3 regions of the Variovorax sp. J2P1-31 genome follow, and region 3 is predicted to be linked to each of the others. Evidence: predicted binding sites of a transcription regulator. Region 3 holds the regulator's gene; each other region holds the start of a gene.
The links. Region 3 encodes FNR, which switches genes on or off when oxygen is low (the NO sensors DNR and NnrR bind a similar motif). Its sites were predicted from a motif close to TTGATNNNNATCAA; they were not measured.

Region 1 (7,278 bases), on a different contig from region 3:
TTTTTTCATGATTGAATCGATGTCCACGCAGAGGCCGCACCGGGCGTACGAATCCTCACAATTTGCTACGAATTTTGCGCTGAAGCCCTTGATAGGGCAACGCTTATCGCGCCAGGCGCCGCCGGGCGCCTCTGGAATTGGCGAAAATAGCCACAATTTCCCCCCGACTTCATGGCCAAAAGAACCATCCTGAGTTTCCCCGATCCGCGCCTGCACACGGTGGCCAAACCGGTGCAGGGTATCGACGCGCAGACCCGCACGCTGGTCGCCGACATGCTCGAGACCATGTACGACGCCAAGGGCATCGGCCTGGCCGCGACCCAGGTCGACGTGCACCAGCGCGTGGTGGTCATCGACGTGTCCGAGGAGCGCGATGCGCCCCTGGTGCTGATCAACCCCGAGATCGTCTGGGCCAGCGACGAGAAGGTGCTCAACGAGGAGGGCTGCCTCTCGGTGCCCGGCATCTACGACGGCGTGATGCGCTCGACCGCGGTGCGCGTGAACGCCCTCGACGCCGACGGCAAGCCGCACACCCTCGAGGCCGACGGCCTGCTGGCCGTGTGCATCCAGCACGAGCTCGATCACCTGCTGGGCAAGGTCTTCGTCGAGTACCTGTCGCCGCTCAAGCGCAACCGGATCAAGAGCAAGCTGCTCAAGCAGCAGCGCGAGGAAGAGCGCGACGCCGCCCAGGACGCCCGACGGTGAGCGCGAACTGGCGCCCGTCCCTGGCCTGTGCCGCGCTGGCGGCCCTGGTCCTGGCCGGCTGTGCCAGCGAGCCCACCCGGCTGCCGATGGGCGTCACGCGCGCCGAGGCGCTGCAGCGGCTCGGCACGCCGACCGCGGTCTATGCGATGCCCGGCGGCGGCGAGCGCCTGCAGTACTCGCGCGGCCCGATGGGCTACGAGGTGAACAACGTCGACGTCGACGCGCAGGGCCGGGTCGTGGCGACCCGCCAGGAACTGCAGGAATCGCTGTTCGACCGCACCATCCAGGCGGGTGTCTGGCGCGAGGCCGATGTGCTGCGCACCTACGGCCGGCCCTACGAGACCGCGCGCGTGGGTTCCTTCGACGGCCTGGTCTGGACCTGGCGTTTCAAGTCGATGAATGCGCCGCGCCTGCTGCACATCTACATCGACCCGACCGGCGAGGTGGTGCGCTACCACACCGCCGATGACGTGATGCGCGACGACGTGCGCTGGTGAGAGGTTTTCCTTGAGTCTGAAGATCGGCTTTGCCGGCACCCCCGAGTTCGCCCGTGTCGCCCTGGAAACCCTGCAGGGTGCCGGTTTCGACATCCGTCTGGTGCTGAGCCAGCCCGACCGCCCGGCTGGCCGCGGCATGAAGCTGCAGGCCTCGCCGGTCAAGCAGTTCGCGCTGCAGCACGGCTGGCCGGTGGCGCAGCCGCGCAGCCTGCGGCTCGACGGCAAGGTTCCCGACGAGGCCGCCGCGGCGCGCGACACGATCCTGGCAGCCGGACTCGACGTGCTGGTGGTCGCGGCCTACGGCCTGATCCTGCCGCAGTGGGTGCTCGACGCGCCTCGGCTGGGCTGCCTCAACATCCATGCGAGCCTGCTGCCGCGCTGGCGCGGCGCCGCGCCCATCCACCGCGCGATCGAGGCCGGCGACACCGAGACCGGCGTCACCATCATGCAGATGGACGCGGGCCTGGACACCGGCGCGATGCTGCTGCGCGAGGCGCTGTCCATCGGCGACGACAGCACCGCGCGCCTGCACGACAGGCTGGCGGCCATGGGCGGCCGGCTGATCGTCGAGGCGCTGCGCCAGGCCGAGGCCGGCACGCTGCAGCCGGTGCCGCAGCCCGCCGAAGGCGTGAACTACGCCCACAAGATCGAGAAGCACGAAGCCGCCATCGACTGGCGGGAGGATGCCGCGACGCTGGTGCGCCGCGTGCGCGCCTTCGACCCCTTCCCCGGCGCCAGCAGCGTGCTCGACGGCGTGGCCGTCAAGTGCTGGTCGGCCGAGGTGCACAGCGGCGGCGCGGCCGAGGCCCCCGGCACGGTGCTGGCCGTGTCGCCCGCGGGCATCGACGTGGCCGTGCACGGCGGATCGGTCCGCCTGACCGAGCTGCAGCGCCCCGGCGGCAAGCGCCTGGCCGCGGCCGACTTCCTGCACGGCTTCGACGTCAAGCCCGGCCAGGTGTTCGGCTGATGTTCCTGAGCGCAGCGGTTCGCCGCCGTCCCACCTTCCGCGAAGGCGTCGTCACCATGGCGCCGATGGCGCTGGGCATCGGCGCCTGGGGCCTGATGACAGGCGTGGCGATGGTCAAGTCCGGCATGAGCGTGATCGAGGCGGTGGCGATGACGCTGCTGGTCTACGCGGGCAGCTCGCAACTGGCGGCGATCCCGCTGCTGGTGGCCGGCGCGCCGGCCTGGGTGGTGCTGGCCACGGGCTTCTGCGTGAACCTGCGCTTCGTGGTGTTCAGCCTGCACCTGCGGCCCTACCTGATGCACATGCCGCGCTGGCGCCGCATGCTGCACGGCTACCTGACGGCCGACCTGAGCTACGCGGTCTTCACCACCCGCTACCCGGTGCCGCCGACCGACGAGGCCGAGCAGCAGGCGCAGGAGGCCTACCTGACCGGCGGCTACTTCATCACCTGGTGCGCCTGGATGGGCATGAGCGCGGTCGGCATCGCGCTGGCCAACTTCATCCCCCAAGCCTGGGGCCTGGGCTTCGCGGGCGTGCTGAGCCTGGTCGGCATCCTGTGCTCGATGGCCACCACGCGGCTGCGCGTGCTGTCGGCGCTGATCGCCGGCGCCACCGCCGTGGCCGCCTACGCGTTCCCGCTCAAGCTCAACATCGTGACCGGCATCGGGGTCGCGGTGCTGCTGTGCTTCTGGCTCGAGAAGCAGTTCGTTCGCAACCCCACGGAGGCCGACCGATGAACGGCGAGACCGATCCCTGGACCCTGGTGGTGATCCTCGGCCTGGCCGGCGTGACGGTGCTCACGCGCTGCTTCTTCTTCATCCTCGACCGCCCCTGGGGCCTGCCCGAATGGGCGCACCGGGCGCTGCACTACGCGCCCATCGCCGCGCTGTCGGCGGTGGTCATCCCCGAGATCGTGATGAGCCAGGGCCACCTGGTGAGCACCTGGCAGGAAGCGCGCCTCTACGCGGCGCTGGCCGGCGCCGGCTACTACTTCTGGCGCGGCGGCGTGCTGGGCACGATGGTGGTCGGCATGGCCGTCTACCTGCCGCTGCACCTGGGCCTGGGCTGGTAGGCGCGCGCGGGTTGCCAGCCCGCGCCAGGCCCAAAACTACAATGGCCCCAGCCCCCGTCTTCCCTCTTTCCTCACTTCCTCTCCCGCCATGAACGTCATCCGCTTCACCGATCTCTGTGCGCAAGGCAAGGCCGCCGGCCAGCGCGTCTTCATCCGTGCCGACCTCAACGTGCCGCAGGACGACGCCGGCCGCATCACCGAAGACACGCGGGTGCGCGCCTCGGTGCCCTGCATCCAGCTGGCGCTCGACGCCGGCGCCGCCGTGATGGTGACCTCGCACCTGGGCCGCCCGACCGAGGGCGCGTTCAAGCCCGAGGATTCGCTCGCCCCCGTGGCCGAGCGCCTGAGCGAACTGCTGGGCCGCGAAGTGCGCCTGGTGGCCGACTGGGTCGACGGCGTCGAGGTGCAGCCCGGCCAGGTCGTGCTGCTCGAGAACTGCCGCGTCAACAAGGGCGAGAAGAAGAACGACGAGACGCTCGCCAAGAAGATGGCCGCGCTGTGCGACATCTACGTGAACGACGCCTTCGGCACCGCCCACCGCGCCGAAGCCACCACCTACGGCATCGCCCAATTCGCCAAGATCGCCTCGGCCGGCCCGCTGCTGGCGGCCGAGATCGACGCCATCACCAAGGCGCTGGCCCACCCGGCGCGCCCGCTGGTGGCCATCGTGGCCGGCTCCAAGGTCAGCACCAAGCTCACCATCCTCAAGAGCCTGGCCGAGAAGGTCGACCAGCTGATCGTCGGCGGCGGCATCGCCAACACCTTCATGCTGGCCGCGGGCCTGTCGATCGGCAAGTCGCTGGCCGAACCCGACCTGCTGGACCAGGCCACGGCCGTGATCGAGGCCATGCGCGCGCGCGGCGCCGCGGTGCCGATCCCGGTCGACGTGGTGACGGCCAAGACCTTCGCGGCCGATGCGCCGGCCACCGTCAAGGCCGCCGATGCGGTGGCCGAGGACGACCTGATCCTGGACATCGGCCCCAAGACCGCCGAACTGCTGGCCGCGCAGCTGCGCGAGGCCGGCACCATCGTCTGGAACGGCCCGGTGGGCGTGTTCGAGTTCGAGGCCTTCTCGCACGGCACCGAGGCCATCGCCCGCGCCATCGCCGAGAGCAAGGCCTTCTCGATCGCCGGCGGCGGCGACACGCTGGCCGCGATCGCCAAGTACGGCATCGAGAAGGACGTGGGCTACATCTCCACCGGCGGCGGCGCCTTCCTCGAGATCCTCGAGGGCAAGACCCTGCCGGCCTTCGAGATCCTGACCAAACGCGCGGCCGGCTGATCGCCTCCGGCGCCAACGAAAAAGCCCGCGGATGCGGGCTTTTTCAATGGCGATGCGAGCGGATCAGGCCGCGGTCGGCACCGGCGCGCGCATCGCGCTGGTGGCGCGGCCCTGGAAGTCGGTCCAGCACTGGCGCGAGAAGTCGTAGAGCTTGCAGGCGCGGGCGGTCGAGAAGTACCACTTCCAGGAGAAGGGCTGGACGATGATGCGCTCGGGCAGCAGGTGCTCGAGCATCTTCTGCGCTTCCTTGAGCTTGTACAGCGGGATGCTCATGTCCACGTGGTGCGCGGTGTGCTCCATGATGTGGTGCATCAGCGCGCCGACCTGCATCGGGAAGGTCAGGTGCACGGTGGTCGAGACGAAGGGCTGGGCGCGCTGCCAGGCGGCCTTCTCGTCGTGCCACTGCACCTTGACGTGCGTGTGGTGGCCGTAGATCACGAAGCCCATCATGTTGAACCAGAAGGCCATCGGCACCACGAAGCCGATCAGCAGCGCCAGCAGCACCGACTGGCCGGTGGCCAGCGCGGCGGCCGCGAGGGCCGCGATCCAGAGCGCGGCGAAGCCGGTGACCAGCGCGCAGTCCTTGCCGAAGATCGGGCGGTAGCTGTTGCCCATCACCGAGCGGCGGGGGAACATCATCTTCTTCCACCAGATCTCGATCATGTAGTACAGCCCCGGGCCCCAGCCGCTGCGGTAGATGCGCTCGAGCCCGCGGCGCACCGGCGACAGCGCGCGGTACTCGTCCTGCGTGAGCGGCGCCCAGACGAAGTCCACGCCCTTGAGGTTGGTGAAACCGTGGTGCACCACGTTGTGGCCCATGTCCCAGAGGCTGTAGGCGGTGAGCGAGGGCAGGAAGGCGATCCGGCCCAGCCACTTGTTCAGGCGCCGGTGCGGCGTCAGGCTCTGGTGGCAGCCGTCGTGGCCGATGATGAACAGCCGGCCGATCACGAAGCCCGCCAGCAGCGCGGCCAGCAGCTTGAGCCAGATCGGCTTGAGCAGCACCGTGCCGGTCAGCAGCGCGCCGAACAGCAGGTAGTCGATGGCCAGCATCACCAGCGCGCGCACGGTGGTGCGCTGCGAGATCGGGATCAGCCAGGAGCGGATGATCTTGCGGTGCGGCAGCGGCGCTTCCGGCGGCAAGGGCGTGACAACGGGATCAGATGGGCTCTGCATAGGACGGGCAAAAAGAGGAAGAACGACGGCGCAGTCATGCACCGTAACGTATTCATCGGAAGGGGATATGACGGAGATCAAGCACCTCCAGGGTTGTCTGGGCAACCGTGTCATATCGCGCGAGGTCATCCCCGCATGTGAGAATTGTGCCAAAAGCCCGAATACCCCCAGGAGACGCAACCCCGTGGACACCACCCGCCTTCCCCGCCATGCCACCAAGATCGTCGCGACCCTCGGTCCGGCCTCGAACACGCTCGAGCTGATCGAGCAGCTGATCCACTACAAGGTCAGCGTGGTGCGCCTGAACTTCAGCCATGGCATCGCCCAGGACCACATCGACCGTGCCGCCATGGTGCGCGAGGCCGCGCGCCGCGCCGGCCGCGAGGTCGCGATCATGGCCGACCTGCAGGGGCCGAAGATCCGCGTGGGCAAGTTCGCCCAGGGCAAGATCTGGCTCGAACCCGACGCCAAGTTCGTGCTCGACGCCTCGCGCACCGAGCTGGGCGACGTCGATGCCGTGGGCCTCGATTACAAGGACCTGCCGCGCGACGTGAAGGCCGGCGACCGCCTGCTGCTCAACGACGGGCTGATCGTGCTCAAGGTCGACATGGTCCGCGGCCAGGCCGTGCACACCACCGTGGTGCTGGGCGGCGAGCTGTCGAACAACAAGGGCATCAACAAGCAGGGCGGCGGCCTCACGGCCCCGGCGCTGACCGCCAAGGACATGGAGGACATCAAGACCGCGATGAGCTTCCAGGCCGACTACGTGGCCGTGAGCTTCCCCAAGAACGCGACCGACATGGAAATGGCGCGCCAGCTGTGCAACGTGGCGGCGGCCGAGTTCGGCCACCGGCCGGGCATGATCGCCAAGATCGAGCGGGTCGAGGCGATCCCCAACCTGGAAGAGATCCTGCGCGCCAGCGACGGCATCATGGTGGCCCGCGGCGACCTGGCGGTGGAAGTGGGCAACGCGGCGGTGCCGGCGCTGCAGAAGAAGATGATCCGCATGGCGCGCGAGATGGACCGCGTGGTCATCACCGCGACCCAGATGATGGAGTCGATGATCACCAACCCGGTGCCCACGCGCGCCGAGGTGAGCGACGTGGCCAACGCGGTGCTCGACGGCACCGACGCCGTGATGCTGAGCGCCGAGACCGCCTCGGGCCGCTACCCGCTGGCCACCGTGCAGGAGATGAGCCGCATCTGCGAAGCCGCCGAGCAGGCCGAGGACACGGCGCGCGACACCGACTTCAGCGGCCACACCTACGCCCGCATCGACCAGGCCATCGCCATGGGCGCGCTGTTCACCGCCCACCACCTGGGCGCCAAGGCCATCGTGGCGCTGACCGAGTCGGGCTCGACGCCGCTGTGGATGAGCCGCCATTCGGCCCACATCCCGGTCTATGCGCTGACCTCGCGGCTGTCGACCCAGCGCAAGATGGCGCTGTTCCGCAACGTGCGCCCGCTCTTGATGGACTCGCAGACCGACCGCGACACCGCGCTCGAGCAGGCCGAGGCCCACCTGAAGAAGCGCGGCATCGTGCAGAGCGGCGACGTCTACGCGATCACCTGCGGCGAGCCC
Region 2 (7,278 bases), 850 kb from region 3:
ATAGACTGACCCCCCGAAGGGCTGGCCCACTTCGTGTGGCTGGCGCCCCTCCCCCCTTTCAGGGGGGCGACACCGGCGGCCCGGCAAAGCCGGTTCCGCGGTGTCCCTGGAAAAGAGTGCGCCGGCAGCGCTGGCTGATCAGACCGGCGTGAGCTTCGCCACCGACAGCGCCAGCCACTTCACCCCGTGCCGCGGGAAGTTGATCTGGGCGCGGGCGTCGTCGCCGCTGCCTTCCAGCGCGATCACCGTGCCTTCGCCGAACTTGTTGTGGAAGACCTGCATGCCCGAGCGCAGGCCGTGGGAGGGCGCGGCTTTCTGCGGCGGGACCGGGGGGCTGGCGAAGGCGTCGGGGCTGAAGCCGCCGCCGCCGGTGCCGGCGCGCGTGCTGCCGTAGCCGCCGCCGTAGCCGAAGGCCGAGGGCTTGAAGCCCTGGTTCTTGGGCGTGAGCCACTTGAGCGCGGCCTCGGGCAGTTCGTCGTAGAAGCGGCTCTTGAGGTTGTAGCGGGTCTGGCCGTGCAGCATGCGGGTCTGCGAGTGGCTCAGGTACAGGCGCTGGCGGGCGCGGGTGATGGCCACGTACATCAGGCGGCGCTCTTCCTCGAGGCCGTCGTGGTCGCTCATCGAGTTCTCGTGCGGGAACAGGCCCTCTTCCATGCCGGTGATGAACACGCAGTCGAACTCCAGGCCCTTGGCCGCGTGCACGGTCATGAGCTGCACCGCGTCCTGCCCGGCCTGGGCCTGGTTGTCGCCCGATTCCAGCGCCGCATGCGTGAGGAAGGCGGCCAGCGGGCTCAGCGTCTCGCCGGTCTCGGCATCGGGTGCCAGCGGCTCGTCGAGGACCGGCAGGTTGGGGTTCAGCCCCTGGCTCGCGGGCGATTGGCGCAGCTCGTCGACCGGCAGCGCCACCGCGTCGCGGCCGAAGCCTTCCTGGGTGACGAAGCTCTCGGCCGCGTTCACCAGTTCCTCCAGGTTCTCCACCCGGTCGGCGCCTTCGCGGTCGGCCTTGTAGTGCTCGATCAGGCCGCTGTGGTCGAGCACCAGCTCGATGATCTCGCGCAGCGAGATGCCCACGGTCTGCTCGCGCAGCACGTCGATCTTGGCGACGAAGGCCGACAGGTTGGCGCCGGCCTTGCCGCCGACCGCGCTCACCGCGTCGTGCAGCGAGTGGCCGGCCGCGCGCGCCGCATCCTGCAGCAGCTCGATGCTGCGCGCGCCGATGCCGCGCGGCGGGAAGTTGACGATGCGCAGGAAGCTGGTGTCGTCGTCCTTGTTCTCCAGCAGCCGCAGGTAGCCCAGCGCATGCTTGATCTCGGCGCGCTCGAAGAAGCGCAGGCCGCCGTACACGCGGTAGGGCACCGAGGCATTGAACAGCGCGGTCTCGATCACCCGGCTCTGCGCATTGCTGCGGTAGAGCACGGCCATCTCCTTGCGCTCGATGCCGTCGCGCACCAGCTGGCGCATCTCCTCGACCATCCACTGCGCCTCGGCGAAGTCGCTGGTCGATTCGTAGACCCGCACCGGCTCGCCCGGGCCCTGCTCGGTGCGCAGGTTCTTGCCCAGCCGCTTGGTGTTGTGGCCGATCAGCGCGTTGGCCGAATCGAGGATGTTGCTGTAGCTGCGGTAGTTCTGCTCCAGCTTGATCTGGCGCGAGACCTCGAACTCGCGCACGAAGTCGGCCATGTTGCCCACGCGCGCGCCACGGAAGGCGTAGATGCTCTGGTCGTCGTCGCCCACCGCGATCACGCTGTTGCCGCCGGGCGTGAAGCGGCCGCCGGCCGTGGTGCCCGAGAGCATCTTGATCCAGGCGTACTGCAGCCGGTTGGTGTCCTGGAACTCGTCGATCAGGATGTGGCGGAAGCGCCGCTGGTAGTGCTCGCGGATCGGATCGTTGTCGCGCAGCAGTTCGTAGCTGCGCAGCATCAGCTCGCTGAAGTCGACCACGCCTTCGCGCTGGCACTGCTCCTCGTAGAGCTGGTAGATCTCGACCTTCTTGCGGTCTTCCTCGCTGCGCACCTCGATGTCGCCGGGGCGCTTGCCCTCTTCCTTGGCGCCCGAGATGAACCACTGGGTCTGCTTGGCCGGAAAGCGCTCGTCGTCGACGTTGAACTGCTTCATCAGCCGCTTGATGGCCGAGAGCTGGTCCTGGGTGTCGAGGATCTGGAAGGTGGACGGCAGGTTGGCCAGTTTCCAGTGCGCGCGCAGGAAGCGGTTGCACAGCCCGTGGAAGGTGCCGATCCACATGCCGCGCGCGTTGATCGGCAGCATCGCCGTCAGCCGCGTGACCATTTCCTTGGCCGCCTTGTTGGTGAAGGTCACGGCCAGGATGCCGCCCGGCGTCACCTGCCCGGTCTGCAGCAGCCAGGCGATGCGGGTGGTGAGCACCCGGGTCTTGCCCGAACCGGCACCGGCCAGGATCAGCGCATTGCCCTCGGGCAGCGTGACCGCGGCGAGTTGTTCGGCATTGAGGTTGTGGAGCAGGGGCGAGGCGGCCGCTGGGGAAGGGGGGGCGCCGTCGAAAGCGTCGTGCGAGCCGAAAAGAGACATCCCGGCATTGTAGGAACGCCGGGCCCGGAATGCGCCGCGGACCGATGCTTGCCCTGGATCAAGGACACGAAGAGGCCGCTTCCGGACACTGGGTGCCAGTTGCCGCGCGCCCCCTGCGCGGCCCGCAACGGAGTCCCCGACCATGAAGAAGAACCTGCTCACGCGCGCCTGGATCGGCGCCCTCCTCGGCGCCCTGGGCGCCACCTGCGCCCTGCCCGCCGCCGCACAGGAAGCCCAGGGCAACTGGCTGCTGCGCGCCCGCGCCGTGCGCATCGATACGGCCAACCATTCCGACGCGATCGGCGCGCTGGCGGTGCCGGCCGATGCGATCCACGTCAACGACAAGACCATCCCCGAGATCGACATCACCTACTTCTTCACGCCGAACATCGCCGCCGAGCTGGTGCTGACGGTGCCGCAGAAGCAGCGCGTCACGATCACGCAGAGCGCGCTGGGCGGCCCGGTCGACATCGGCAGCTTCAAGCACCTGCCGCCCTCGCTGATGCTGCAGTACCACTTCATCCCCGACGGCACCGTCCGCCCCTATGCGGGCATCGGCCTGAACTACACGCGCATCGGCTCGGTGAACCTGGCCGTGCCCACGGTCGGCCGGCTGGACCTGGAGCACAACAGCTTCGGGCTGGCCCTGGGCGCCGGCGTGGACATCGCGATCGCGAAGAACGTGTTCCTGAACTTCGACGTCAAGAAGGTGCAGATCCGCACCGACGTGAGCCTGAACGGCAGCCGGCTGTCGACCGTGAAGGTCGACCCGCTGCTGATCGGCGTGGGCGTGGGCTACCGCTTCTGAGCACGCCGCGCCATGGCGCCGCACGGAAAATAAGGTCTATATGGAAAGCCGTCTGACCCGCGCGCGGCCGCTCCCCTAGAATCAATCACCGGGCCCAAGATTCTTGTCGCCCGGTTTTTTTTCGCCCGCTTTCGCGGCGACGGAACCGGCCAAGACCAAGCGCCCACGCCGACAGGGACTTCCTGCCGGCGAACCCTTCACAGGAGCTTGGTCTCATCATGCAAATTTTCGACTACGACAACATCCTGCTGCTGCCGCGCAAGTGCCGCGTGGAAAGCCGCTCGGAATGCGACGCCGGCGTGACGCTGGGCGGGCGCAAGTTCCGCCTGCCGGTGGTGCCGGCCAACATGAAGACGGTGGTGGACGAGACCATCAGCCTCTGGCTGGCACGGAACGGCTACTTCTACGTGATGCACCGTTTCGACCTGGACAACGTGCAGTTCGTCAAGGACATGCAGGCCCAGGGCGTGTTCGCCTCGATCTCGCTGGGCGTGAAGAAGGCCGACTACGACACCGTCGACCAGCTGGCCGCGGCCGGCCTGACACCCGAATACATCACCATCGACATCGCGCACGGCCATGCCGACACGGTGAAGAACATGATCGGCTACCTCAAGTCCAAGCTGCCGCAGTCCTTCGTGATCGCCGGCAACGTGGGCACGCCCGAAGCCATCATCGACCTGGAGAACTGGGGCGCCGACGCGACCAAGGTCGGCATCGGCCCGGGCAAGGTCTGCATCACCAAGCTCAAGACCGGCTTCGGCACGGGCGGCTGGCAGCTCAGCGCGCTCAAGTGGTGCGCCCGCGTGGCGACCAAGCCCATCATTGCCGACGGCGGCATCCGCGACCACGGCGACATCGCCAAGAGCATCCGCTTCGGCGCCTCGATGGTGATGATCGGCTCGCTGTTCGCGGGCCACGAGGAGTCGCCGGGCAAGACGGTCGAGGTCGACGGCGTGCTGTTCAAGGAGTACTACGGCTCGGCCAGCGACTTCAACAAGGGCGAGTACAAGCACGTCGAGGGCAAGCGCATCCTCGAGCCGATCAAGGGCAAGCTGGCCGACACGCTGGTCGAGATGGAGCAGGACGTGCAGAGCTCCATCAGCTATGCCGGCGGCAAGGCGCTGATGGACATCCGCAAGGTCAACTACGTCACGCTGGGCGGCGACAACGCCGGCGAACACCTGCTGATGTGAGGCCCCGGCCCGCCTAGAAGCGGGCCATCAGCGCCATCGCGGCGCTCAGCGTGAGCAGCGCCAGCACGGTCGACACGACCACGCTGGCCGTCACCAGTTCCTCCGCCACCTTGTAGCGCTGCGAGAACAGGAAGGCGTTGGCGCCGATGGGCATGGCCGCGGCCACCACCATCACCGTGAGCGGCAGGCCGCGCACGCCCAGCAGCCAGCCCGTGCCCAGCACCAGCAGCGGGTGCACCACGTTCTTGACCAGCGCCATGGTGAAGGCGTCGCGCAGATGCGTGCCGACCGGCGTCAGCGCCAGCGTCACGCCCACCAGCACCAGCGCCACCGGGCTGAAGGCCTGGCCCAGCAGCATCAGCGGCTTGTCGATGACGGCCGGAAGGCCCCAACCGGTCTGCGCATACAGCAGGCCCGCGATGATGGGCAGCGGCACCGGATGGAAGATCGAATTGCGCAGCGCGCGCCCCACGGTGCGCAGCAGATGGTGCCGCTGGCGGCCGTTCGAGGCCGCGTGCTCGCGCGCCACCATGAGCTCGATCAGCACCGTGGCGCTGGTGATCAGCACCAGCGAATGCAGCGACACCAGCGTGAGCAGCACCACCAGGCCGTCGGGCCCGTAGGCCAGGTCGACCAGCGCGACGCCGATGATCACGGTGTTGCTGAAGGTGCTCGCGATGGCCAGCACCGCCGCCGTGCGGTTGAGTCCGCGCCACAGCAGCGTGCCGATGAAGATGATGCCCGCGCCGATGAAGTACGCGGCCACGGGCTTCAGGCTCAGCTGCTCGAAGTGCACCGCGCTCATCGAGCGGAACAGCAGCGCGGGCGCGAGCAGCAGGAAGATCAGGTTGGAGAGGTCCTTGACCGCATGGGCCCCGACCCAGCGACGGTGCCCGGCGAGATAGCCCGCGGCGATGAGAAGGACGACGGGCAGCAGGGCGGAAGCGACAGGTGAATTCACCGCGGCGAGCATAGCGGCTCGCCGCGGCGGGTTCACGTCGGCGCTTTAGAAGTTGACGCGCAGGCCGACTTTCACGGAGCGGCCGGGCAGCGGCGCGGCAGGATAGACGGTCGTGGTCAGGATCGACGTCGCGCTGTAGGCCAGCTTGTTGCTCAGGTTGTCCAGCCGCGCATACCAGGTGAGGCTCGCGCCCTGCACCTTCATGCGGTAGGCCAGGGCCGCGTTCCACAGCGTGTAGGCCTCGGTCGCGCGCGCGCCTTCGGCCGGCACGCGGTTCTGCGCCGAGTAGCGGTCGAAGCCCAGGCGCGCGGTCCACGGTCCGTCGCCGTAGGCCAGCGCGGCGCCCACGCGCACCGGCGAGATGCGCGGCAGCGGCTCGCCGGTGTCGGTGTTGGTCGCGCGCACCAGGTCGCCGCGCCATTGCAGGTCCAGCGTCGATCCCGCGGTGGTGCCGGCGAAGCCGTCGGCGCCCAGCAGGCGCAGGTTGCCGCTGGCCTCGAGGCCGGTGAAGCGCGCACGCACGCCGCCGTAGACGTACTCGGCCAAGGTGTCTTCCGCGGCCGGGTCGGTGACCACCGCGCCCTCGCCGTCGCGCTGGTTGCCGGTGGCGGTCAGGCCGATGTAGTTGCGGAAGCGGGTCACGTAGGCGTTCACGCGCGCGTTGTTGGCGCCGGACTTCCACTGCGCGCCGATGTCGAAGCCGACCGACTTCTCCTTCTGCAGCGACGGATCACCCACCTCCCAGGCCGCGGTCGCGACGTGCGGGCCGTTGGCGAACAGCTCGTAGTCCTTGGGCGCGCGTTCGGTGTAGGCCAGGTTGGAGGTCAGCTGCCATTGCGGCGTCAGGTCGACCAGCGCGCCGAAGGCCGCGCTGTGCGGGTTGAAGCTGCGCTCGCCCACGGTGAAGCGGGTGATGGACGGGTCTTCGGGGTAGCCGAAGGACTGGACCTTGACCTGCTCGGTGCGCGCGCCGAAGCTCAGCCGGCCCCACGCGGTGCCGAGTTCCTCGTGCACGAACAGCGCGTTCGAGCGCGTGCGGCTGTGCGGCGCGAAAGCCTCCTCGCCGTCGGCCGAGAAGCGGCCGGTCTCGCTGGTGAAGCCGATCAGGCCCTCGAGGCCGCCGATCTTGCGGTGGCGCGCCTCGATGCGGATGTCGTTGGTCTTGTTGGCGAAGGTGGTGCCGGGCTCGCCGCCCTCGAACTCGGTGTGGCGGTAGTCGGTGTGGCTGATCTTGGCGTGCACGCTGCTGAAGAAGCCGCCCGGGCGCCATTCGCCTTCGAGCGCGTAGCGGTCCGACTTCATGCCGATGGTCACGTCGTCTTCGGCCACCGTGCCGTAGTCGCTGCGGTAGGTGCTGACCGAGGCGCCGATCCAGCCCTGGTCGAAGAACACCGAGCCGCCGACCGCGCCGCCATGGGCGCTGTTCTGCGAATTGCAGATGCGGCGCGCGAAGCCGGGCGAACCGGGCTTCTCGCAGGCGAGCTCGATCGGCACGCGCACGTCGTCCGAGCGGCGGTCGAAGGCGTCGATGTGCAGCGCGTAGCGGTCGTTGCCGCCTTCGAGCACCACGCCGCCGCTCTTCTCCTTGCTGCCGGTGGCATAGCCCGCGTCGGCGCGGCCGCCGAAGCCGTTGAGCGGTTCGCTGGGGATGCGGTTGTCGATCACGTTGACCACGCCGCCGACCGCGCTGCCGCCGTATTGCAGCGCCGAGGGGCCGCGCAGCACCTCGATGCGGTCGGTCACCAGCGCATCGACCGGCACCGCATGGT
Region 3 (7,278 bases):
CGCGATCAGGTCCTCCTGGTGAGCGATGCGCGCCTCGCGGGAGGCGAAGCGCGGGTCGGCGAACAGCTGCGGCCGCTGGATGGCGTTGGCCAGGCCCTGCCAGAACTTCTCGGGCGAGGACATGTGCAGCGCGATCCACAGGCCGTCGGCGCACTCCAGCACGTACGACTGCGACACGCTGGGCCGGCTGAACGGCCCCATCACCTCGCCTTCGGAGAAGTAGTGCGTGAAGGCGTCCAGGTTGAAGTGGCACATGGCCTCCAGCATCGACACCTCGACCTTGCGTCCCTGGCCGGTGCGGCCGCGCTCGACCAGCGCGCCCAGCACGCCATAGGCCGCGTAGAAGCCGGTCATGGCGTCGGCCAGCGCGGGCCCCACCACGCGCGGGTTCGACGGGTTCACCAGGAGCTTGAGGAAGGCGCTGGCCGCCTGGGCCACGGTGTCGTAGGCCGGGCGGCCGGCGGCCGGGCCGGTCTGGCCGAAGCCGCTGATCGCGCAATAGACCAGCCGCGGGTTGAGCCCGCGCAGCCGCGCCTCGCCCGCGCCCAGCCGGTCGGCCGCGCCGGGGCGGAAGTTCTGGATGTAGACGTCGGCGTCCTTGACCAGCTCGTCGAACACGGCCGCGTCCTCGGGCCGCTTGGGATTGAGGGTGACGCTGCGCTTGTTGCGGTTGTAGGTCTGGAAATGCGGGCTGTAGAGGCCGCCGCGGAAGGCACGGAAGGGATCGCCCGCGCCGGGCTGCTCGACCTTCACCACCTCGGCGCCCAGGTCGGCGAGGAACATGCCCGCCGCCGGCCCGGTGATGAACGTGCCTTGTTCCAGCACCTTGATGCCGCTGAGGACTTTTTGCACCGCGAGGTCTCCTGTGTTCGTGGGGCCCGCCGGGCCCCGAGGACCCCGGTGGAACGGGCTGGCAGGAAATGTAGGGGCGGCCCGAAAATCCTGGAAATGATTGTTTTCCATGATTAGCATCGATGCCATCGATCATTGCCCTCAAGGAAAGCCATGGAGCTGCGGCACCTGCGTTACTTCATCGCCCTCTCGGGCTCGCTGAACTTCACCCGCGCGGCCGAGCGCCTGCATGTGACGCAGTCGACGCTGTCGCACCAGATCAAGCAGCTCGAGGAGGAGATCGGCGTCGCGCTGTTCGACCGCGTCGGCAAGCGCGTGGACCTGACCGAGGCCGGCGACGAGTTCCTGCACCACTGCGTGAAGGCGCTGCACGAGATCGACCTGGGCCTGGGCGCGCTGCGCCAGAACGGCTCGGAAGTCACGGGCGAACTGCACGTGGGCTCGACCCACACCTTCAACCTCGGCTTCATTCCCGATTGCATCGCGAGCTTCCACGGGCGCCACCCGCATGTGAAGGTGGTGGTCGAGGAACTGTCGGCCGACCAGATCGCCGCGCGCCTTCAGCAGGGCACGCTGGACCTGGGCATCGCCTACCGCCCCAGCGCGCCCGGGCCGCTGCAGTTCGAGCCGCTCTACAACGAGGAGATGGTGCTGGTGGTGGCCAGGGGCCACCCGCTGGCACGGCGCAAGCGGGTGCGCATGGTGGAGCTGCACCGCATGCCCATGGTGCTGCTGCCGGCCAGCTTCGCCACCCGCCAGATGCTCGACGAGTGCTTCCGCTCCTGCGGCGCGCAGCCGCATGTGGTGGCGGAGATCAACACGCTGGCGCCGATGATGGACCTGGTCGGCAAGACCCAGCTCGCGTCCATCGTGGCGGCCAAGGTGGTGACGGCCGCCTCGGAGCTGGTGGTGGTCCGGCTCGAGAGCCCCACGCCCGTGCGCACCCCCGGCATGCTGTGGTCGCCGGTGGCGCGCGGCGCGGCCCCCACGCGCGCCTTCTCGGCCATCGTGCGCAAGCTGGCCCTGCGCAGCAGCCTGCAGGCGGTGGCCGGCAGGAAAGCCGGCGCCCGCGGGGGCGAGTGAATGCGCGGCCCTTGATGCAGGTCAGACGAAGGCACGGCGCGGCTTCGCACAATGCCCTGATGCGGCGGGCACCTCGACCCGCCGCCTTCTTCATCATCATCAGGAAACCCGTCCCATGCTCGCCTCCCGCTTCGCCCTTGCCCTGCTCGCCTTGGCCGCCGCGCCCGCCTTCGCCGCCGACTGCACGGTCGAGATCGAGGGCAACGACGCCATGCAGTTCAACAAGCCGGTGATCGAGGTCAGCAGGAGCTGCAAGGAATTCACCGTGAAGCTCAAGCACAGCGGCAAGCTGCCGAAGCAGGCCATGGGCCACAACTGGGTGCTGAGCAGGACGGCCGACGTGCAGGCGGTCGCCACCGACGGCATCGCGGCCGGCGCGGCGCAGAACTACGTGAAGGCCGGCGACGCGCGCGTGCTGGCCCACACCCGGATCGTCGGCGGCGGCGAGAGCGACAGCGCGAGCTTCGCGGTCGCCAAGCTGGACGCGGCCGGCAGCTACAGCTACTTCTGCTCCTTCCCCGGCCACTCCGCGCTCATGAAGGGCACGCTGAAGCTGGTGAAGTAAGGACGGCAGGCGGGTCCCGGTGCTATTGGCACCAGACCGCGATCTGCCGGCCCAGGTCGTGCCACACGGCCTGCAGCGCGACCACCGCCAGCACCGCGCCCGCGAGCCGGGTGCCCCATTCGCGCCGGGACGCGCCGAACACGCCGTGCAGGCGCCGCCAGAGCCAGGGCGCGACCAGCAGCGCGATGCCGCTGCCGGCGGCGAAGGCCGCCATCACGACCGCGCCCTGCCCCGCGTCGTTGCCCAAGGCGGCGAGCATCAGCGCCGAATAGAGCAGCCCGCAGGGCATCGAGACCCACAGCGCGCCGGTCGCGAGCACGCGCCAGCGCGAGCCCTCCGCGGGTCGAAGCCGCTTCGCCAGCAAGCGCCCCAGGCTGTGCGCCCACAGGGGCTGGCGTCCGGCCACGGCCAGCAGCAGGCCCCAGGCGAACACCGCCACATGCAGCAGCAGCCAGAGCGGCCGCAGCAGCGCGACCTGTTCGCTCGCGAAGGCCAGGCCCTGCACGGCGCTCGCCGCGAGCGCGCCCCCGGCCGCGTAGCTGGCCAGGCGCGCCGCATGGAACAGGACCGCGGCCGGCACCGCCGGCGCGGGCCGCACCGCCACGCCGCCGCCCGCGGGCGCGCGCGCGAAGCGGATCACGCCCGCGCAGGCCGCTCCGCACATGGCCACGCAGTGCGGGCCGCCGGCCAGGCCCATCAACAACGCGCTGCCGATGAGCGCCGTCTGCATCAGATGATCCGCGAGAAGCGCGAGCGGTTGCGGTCGGCCTGCAGGTAGCGGTCGAACACCATCGCGATGGCGCGCACGAAGAACCAGCCGATGGGCGTGACCTCGATCTCGTGGTCGTCGACCGTGACCAGGCCCTGCGCCACCAGCGGCTGCAGCGCCTCGAGCTCGGCCGCGAAGTGCTGGCGGAAGTCGACCAGGTGCGCCAGGCCGATGGACTCGAAGCTCAGCTGCCCCTGGCACATCAGCGCCATGATCACCGCGCGCCGCAGCACGTCGTCGCGCGACAGCGCGAGGCCGCGCACCACCGGCAGCCGGCCCTGGTCGAGCAGGTCGTAGTACTCCTCCAGCGTCTTGGCGTTCTGGCTGTAGGTGGCGCCGACCCGGCCGATGGCCGACACGCCCAGCGCCACCAGGTCGCATTCGGGCTGGGTGCTGTAGCCCTGGAAGTTGCGGTGCAGCCGGCCCTGGCGCCGCGCGATGGCCAGCGGGTCGGTGGGCAGCGCGAAGTGGTCCATGCCGATGTAGACATAGCCGGCCGCGGTCAGCGCCGCGATCGAGCGCGAGAGCATGTCGAGCTTGGCGGCGGCATCGGGCAGCTCGGCCGGGTCGATGCGGCGCTGGGGCTTGAAGCGCTCGGGCAGGTGGGCATAGGCATAGAGCGCGATGCGCTCGGGCCGCAGGGCGCAGATCTTTTCGAGCGTGCGGTCGAAGGAGGCCGCGGTCTGCCGGGGCAGGCCGTAGATCAGGTCGACGTTGATGGAGCCGAAGCCCAGCCGCCGCGCCGAGGCCACCAGGTCGAACACCTGCTCGGCCGGCTGGATGCGGTGCACCGCCTTCTGCACCGCCGCATCGAAGTCCTGCACGCCGAAGCTCAGCCGGTTGAAGCCCAGCGCCGCGATCCGTTCCAGCCGGGCCTCGTCGATGGTGCGCGGGTCGATCTCGATCGCGTACTCGCCCTCGGGCGCCAAGGTGAAGGCGCCGCGCAGCATCGCCATCAGCCGCGCGAGCGCCGCGTCGTCGAGGAAGGTCGGGGTGCCGCCGCCCAGGTGCAGCTGGCTCACGGCCGCGCCGCGCCCGAGCTGCGCCACCTGCAGGGCGATCTCGCGCTCGAGATAGTCCAGGTAGGCCTCGGCGCGCTCGGGGTGGCCGGTCACGATCTTGTTGCAGGCGCAGAAATAGCACAGCGAGGCGCAGAAGGGCAGGTGCACGTAGACCGACAGCGGCAGCGCCCGGGCGCCGGTGTTCAGCGCGCGCTGGCGCAGCGCCTGTGCGTAGTCCTCGCTGCCGAAGGCCTCGACAAAGCGGTCGGCGGTCGGGTAGGAGGTGTAGCGCGGCCCCTGCACGTCGAAGCGCTGGAGCATCGCGGCCGTCATGACGGGCGCGGCGGAAGCAGGCGCGGCGGGTGCCACGGGGGCGGCGAGGACGGGGGACAGGGTGGTTGGCATGGTGATGTGGCACACGGGGCTCCCTGACTGTGCCGACGACCGGGCCGGACTTCCTTGACCTGCATCAAGTCCCGTGCGCGGCGAGGCGACGACAATCGGGGCACCAACTTGAAGCGTGGCCGTCCCTTCCCCGGGCGGCACCGAACCGCCATGACACCTGACACCATCAAAGTCGCCTGCTCCAACTGCAACCTGCGCGAGCTGTGCATGCCCGTGGGCCTGCAGCCCGCGGAGCTGGAGCGCATCGACGAGATCGTCGCGACGCGGCGCAAGGTCAAGCGGCGCGAGGCGCTGTTCCACAACGGCGAGCGCTTCACCTCGCTCTACGCGATCCGCACCGGCGTGTTCAAGACCTGCATCACGGCCGAGGACGGTCGCGACCAGGTCACGGGTTTCCAGATGGCGGGCGAGATCATCGGGCTGGACGGCATCGTGAGCGAGCACCACACCTGCGACGCGGTGGCGCTCGAGGACTCCGAGGTCTGCGTGATGCCCTTCGACCGCATCGAGGAGCTGTCGCGCGAGGTCACGGCCCTGCAGCGCCATGTGCACAAGATCATGAGCCGCGAGATCGTGCGCGAGCACGGCGTGATGCTGCTGCTGGGCAGCATGCGCGCCGAGGAGCGGCTCGCGGCCTTCCTGCTGAACCTGGTGCAGCGGCTGCATGCGCGCGGCTTCTCGCAGTCGGAGCTGGTGCTGCGCATGACCCGCGAGGAGATCGGCAGCTACCTCGGCCTCAAGCTCGAGACCGTGAGCCGCACGCTGTCGAAGTTCGTCGAGGACGGCATCGTGGCCGTGCAGCAGCGCCATGTGCGCATCGTCGACGCCGAGAAGCTCAAGCGCATCGTCAATCCTCCGGCCTGTTGATCTCGCGCCTGGACATGCCGAGCAGCGCCGTGAGCGCGCTCGAGCCCATGCCCAGCGCCCAGAAGACGAAGAAACCCAGCGTGTAGATGCCCTGCCGCGAGAGCGGCAGCGGTTCGCCGCGCCAGTGCAGGTCGCCCGGGTCGACCAGCGCGAACACGAGCATTTCCACCACGCAGGCCAGCAGGAACGAGGGCCAGAGGATCCAGGCCAGGCGACGGATGCGCTGCTTCATGGCCGTCAGTGCTTCGGCAGCGGCACGTCGTCGCTGGGCGTGGCGGCGTGGTTGCGGCCCGACTGGGCCGGCATCAGCTTCTTGTCGGCCAGCGTCTTGTTGATCTCCACGCCCTGGCGGTAGTAGTCCTCGGCCACCACCGGGTCGGGCGTGCGGACCGCGATCCACAGCGTGGTGAAGCCCGCCACCACGACGATGGCCGGGCCGGCGATCACCATCCAGACATAGGGAAACTTCCACCAGGGTTCGACGACGGTGGGCAGCAGGCCGGGGACATTCATGACGATCTCTTTCTGTTGAACATGGCGGTCCACGCTAGCGCGGGACCAGGAAGATGGCTTTTTCCGAGACATGCGACGCGCCGTCCTCGGAGCGCACGTCGAAATGCACGGTGTGCGAGCCCGGCGCCGCGCTGCCGTAGGGCAGCTGCAGCCGCACCGCGACCCAGCGCGATTCGGCCGGCTGCACCTCGAGCGAGGCACCCGCGGCCACGCTCAGGCCCTCGAGGCCGCGCACGGCGATGGCATAGCGCTGCGGTCGCTCGGTGGCGTTCATCAGCTGCAGCCGATACACGTTCTCCAGCATGCCGCCCTCGGCGATGCGCGCCAGCGAGGCGCGGTCGCGCACCACGTCGACCTTGAGCGGCGTGCGCACCACCAGGCTGGCCAGCAGGCCCAGGCACAGGGCGCCCAGCAAGGCGCTGTAGACCAGCACCCGCGGCCGCAGCACGCGGCGCAGCACCTGGCGCGCCGACCAGCGCCCGGCCATGCCGTTCTGGGTCGCGTAGCGGATCAGGCCCGGCGGGTAGTCCATCTTGGCCATCACCGTGTTGCAGGCGTCCACGCACAGGCCGCAGCCGATGCACTCGTACTGCAGTCCCTCGCGGATGTCGATGCCGGTCGGGCACACCTGCACGCACAGGGTGCAGTCGATGCAGTCGCCCAGTCCGGCGCGGTCGTGCTGCTTGCCGCGCGCGCCGCGGGCCTCGCCGCGCGCCGCGTCGTAGCTCACGATCAGCGTGTCGCGGTCGAACATCGCGCCCTGGAAACGCGCGTAGGGGCACATGTACTTGCAGACCTGCTCGCGCATGAAACCTGCATTGCCATAGGTCGCGAAGCCGTAGAAGAAGGCCCAGAACACTTCCCACGAGCCCATGCGCGTCTGCAGGAAGGCCATCCCGAGTTCGCGGATCGGCGTGAAGTAGCCCACGAAGGTGAAGCCGGTCCACAGCGCGATGCCCAGCCACACGAGGTGCTTGAAGCTCTTCTTGACGCCCTTCTCCATCGAGAGCGCGCCCTTGTCCAGGCGCATGCGCGCGCTGCGCGGGCCTTCGATCTTCTCCTCCACCCACATGAACATCTGGGTGTAGACGGTCTGCGGGCAGGCATAGCCGCACCACAGCCGCCCCGCCACCGCGGTGAACAGGAACAGCAGCAGGGCCGAGACCACCAGCAGGCCCGTGAGGTAGATCAGGTCCTGCGGGTAGAGCACCAGCCCGAACAGG

Region 1: the regulator FNR is predicted to act here: its motif matches at 5,764-5,777, upstream of QTI20_RS26125 (fatty acid desaturase).
Region 2: the regulator FNR is predicted to act here: its motif matches at 2,593-2,606, upstream of QTI20_RS00720 (OmpW/AlkL family protein).

Annotation. Positions count from the first base shown of each region.
Region 1 is NZ_JASZYA010000004.1:126,693-133,970, reverse strand. It holds gene QTI20_RS26160 (LysM peptidoglycan-binding domain-containing protein) at 1-9, opposite strand, end outside; gene def (peptide deformylase) at 172-705, shown strand; gene QTI20_RS26150 (hypothetical protein) at 702-1,202, shown strand; gene fmt (methionyl-tRNA formyltransferase) at 1,219-2,169, shown strand; gene QTI20_RS26140 (AzlC family ABC transporter permease) at 2,169-2,906, shown strand; gene QTI20_RS26135 (AzlD domain-containing protein) at 2,903-3,241, shown strand; gene QTI20_RS26130 (phosphoglycerate kinase) at 3,330-4,523, shown strand; gene QTI20_RS26125 (fatty acid desaturase) at 4,587-5,696, opposite strand; gene pyk (pyruvate kinase) at 5,881-7,278, shown strand, end outside.
Region 2 is NZ_JASZYA010000001.1:144,719-151,996, reverse strand. It holds gene QTI20_RS00730 (BPSS1780 family membrane protein) at 1-9, shown strand, start outside; gene QTI20_RS00725 (UvrD-helicase domain-containing protein) at 139-2,544, opposite strand; gene QTI20_RS00720 (OmpW/AlkL family protein) at 2,687-3,352, shown strand; gene QTI20_RS00715 (GMP reductase) at 3,571-4,548, shown strand; gene QTI20_RS00710 (AEC family transporter) at 4,562-5,509, opposite strand; gene QTI20_RS00705 (TonB-dependent receptor) at 5,555-7,278, opposite strand, start outside.
Region 3 is NZ_JASZYA010000001.1:994,456-1,001,733, reverse strand. It holds gene QTI20_RS04615 (CaiB/BaiF CoA transferase family protein) at 1-852, opposite strand, end outside; gene QTI20_RS04610 (LysR substrate-binding domain-containing protein) at 1,006-1,935, shown strand; gene azu (azurin) at 2,051-2,500, shown strand; gene QTI20_RS04600 (sulfite exporter TauE/SafE family protein) at 2,523-3,230, opposite strand; gene hemN (oxygen-independent coproporphyrinogen III oxidase) at 3,230-4,603, opposite strand; gene fnr (fumarate/nitrate reduction transcriptional regulator Fnr) at 4,826-5,542, shown strand; gene QTI20_RS04585 (hypothetical protein) at 5,523-5,774, opposite strand; gene QTI20_RS04580 (FixH family protein) at 5,780-6,055, opposite strand; gene ccoG (cytochrome c oxidase accessory protein CcoG) at 6,090-7,278, opposite strand, start outside.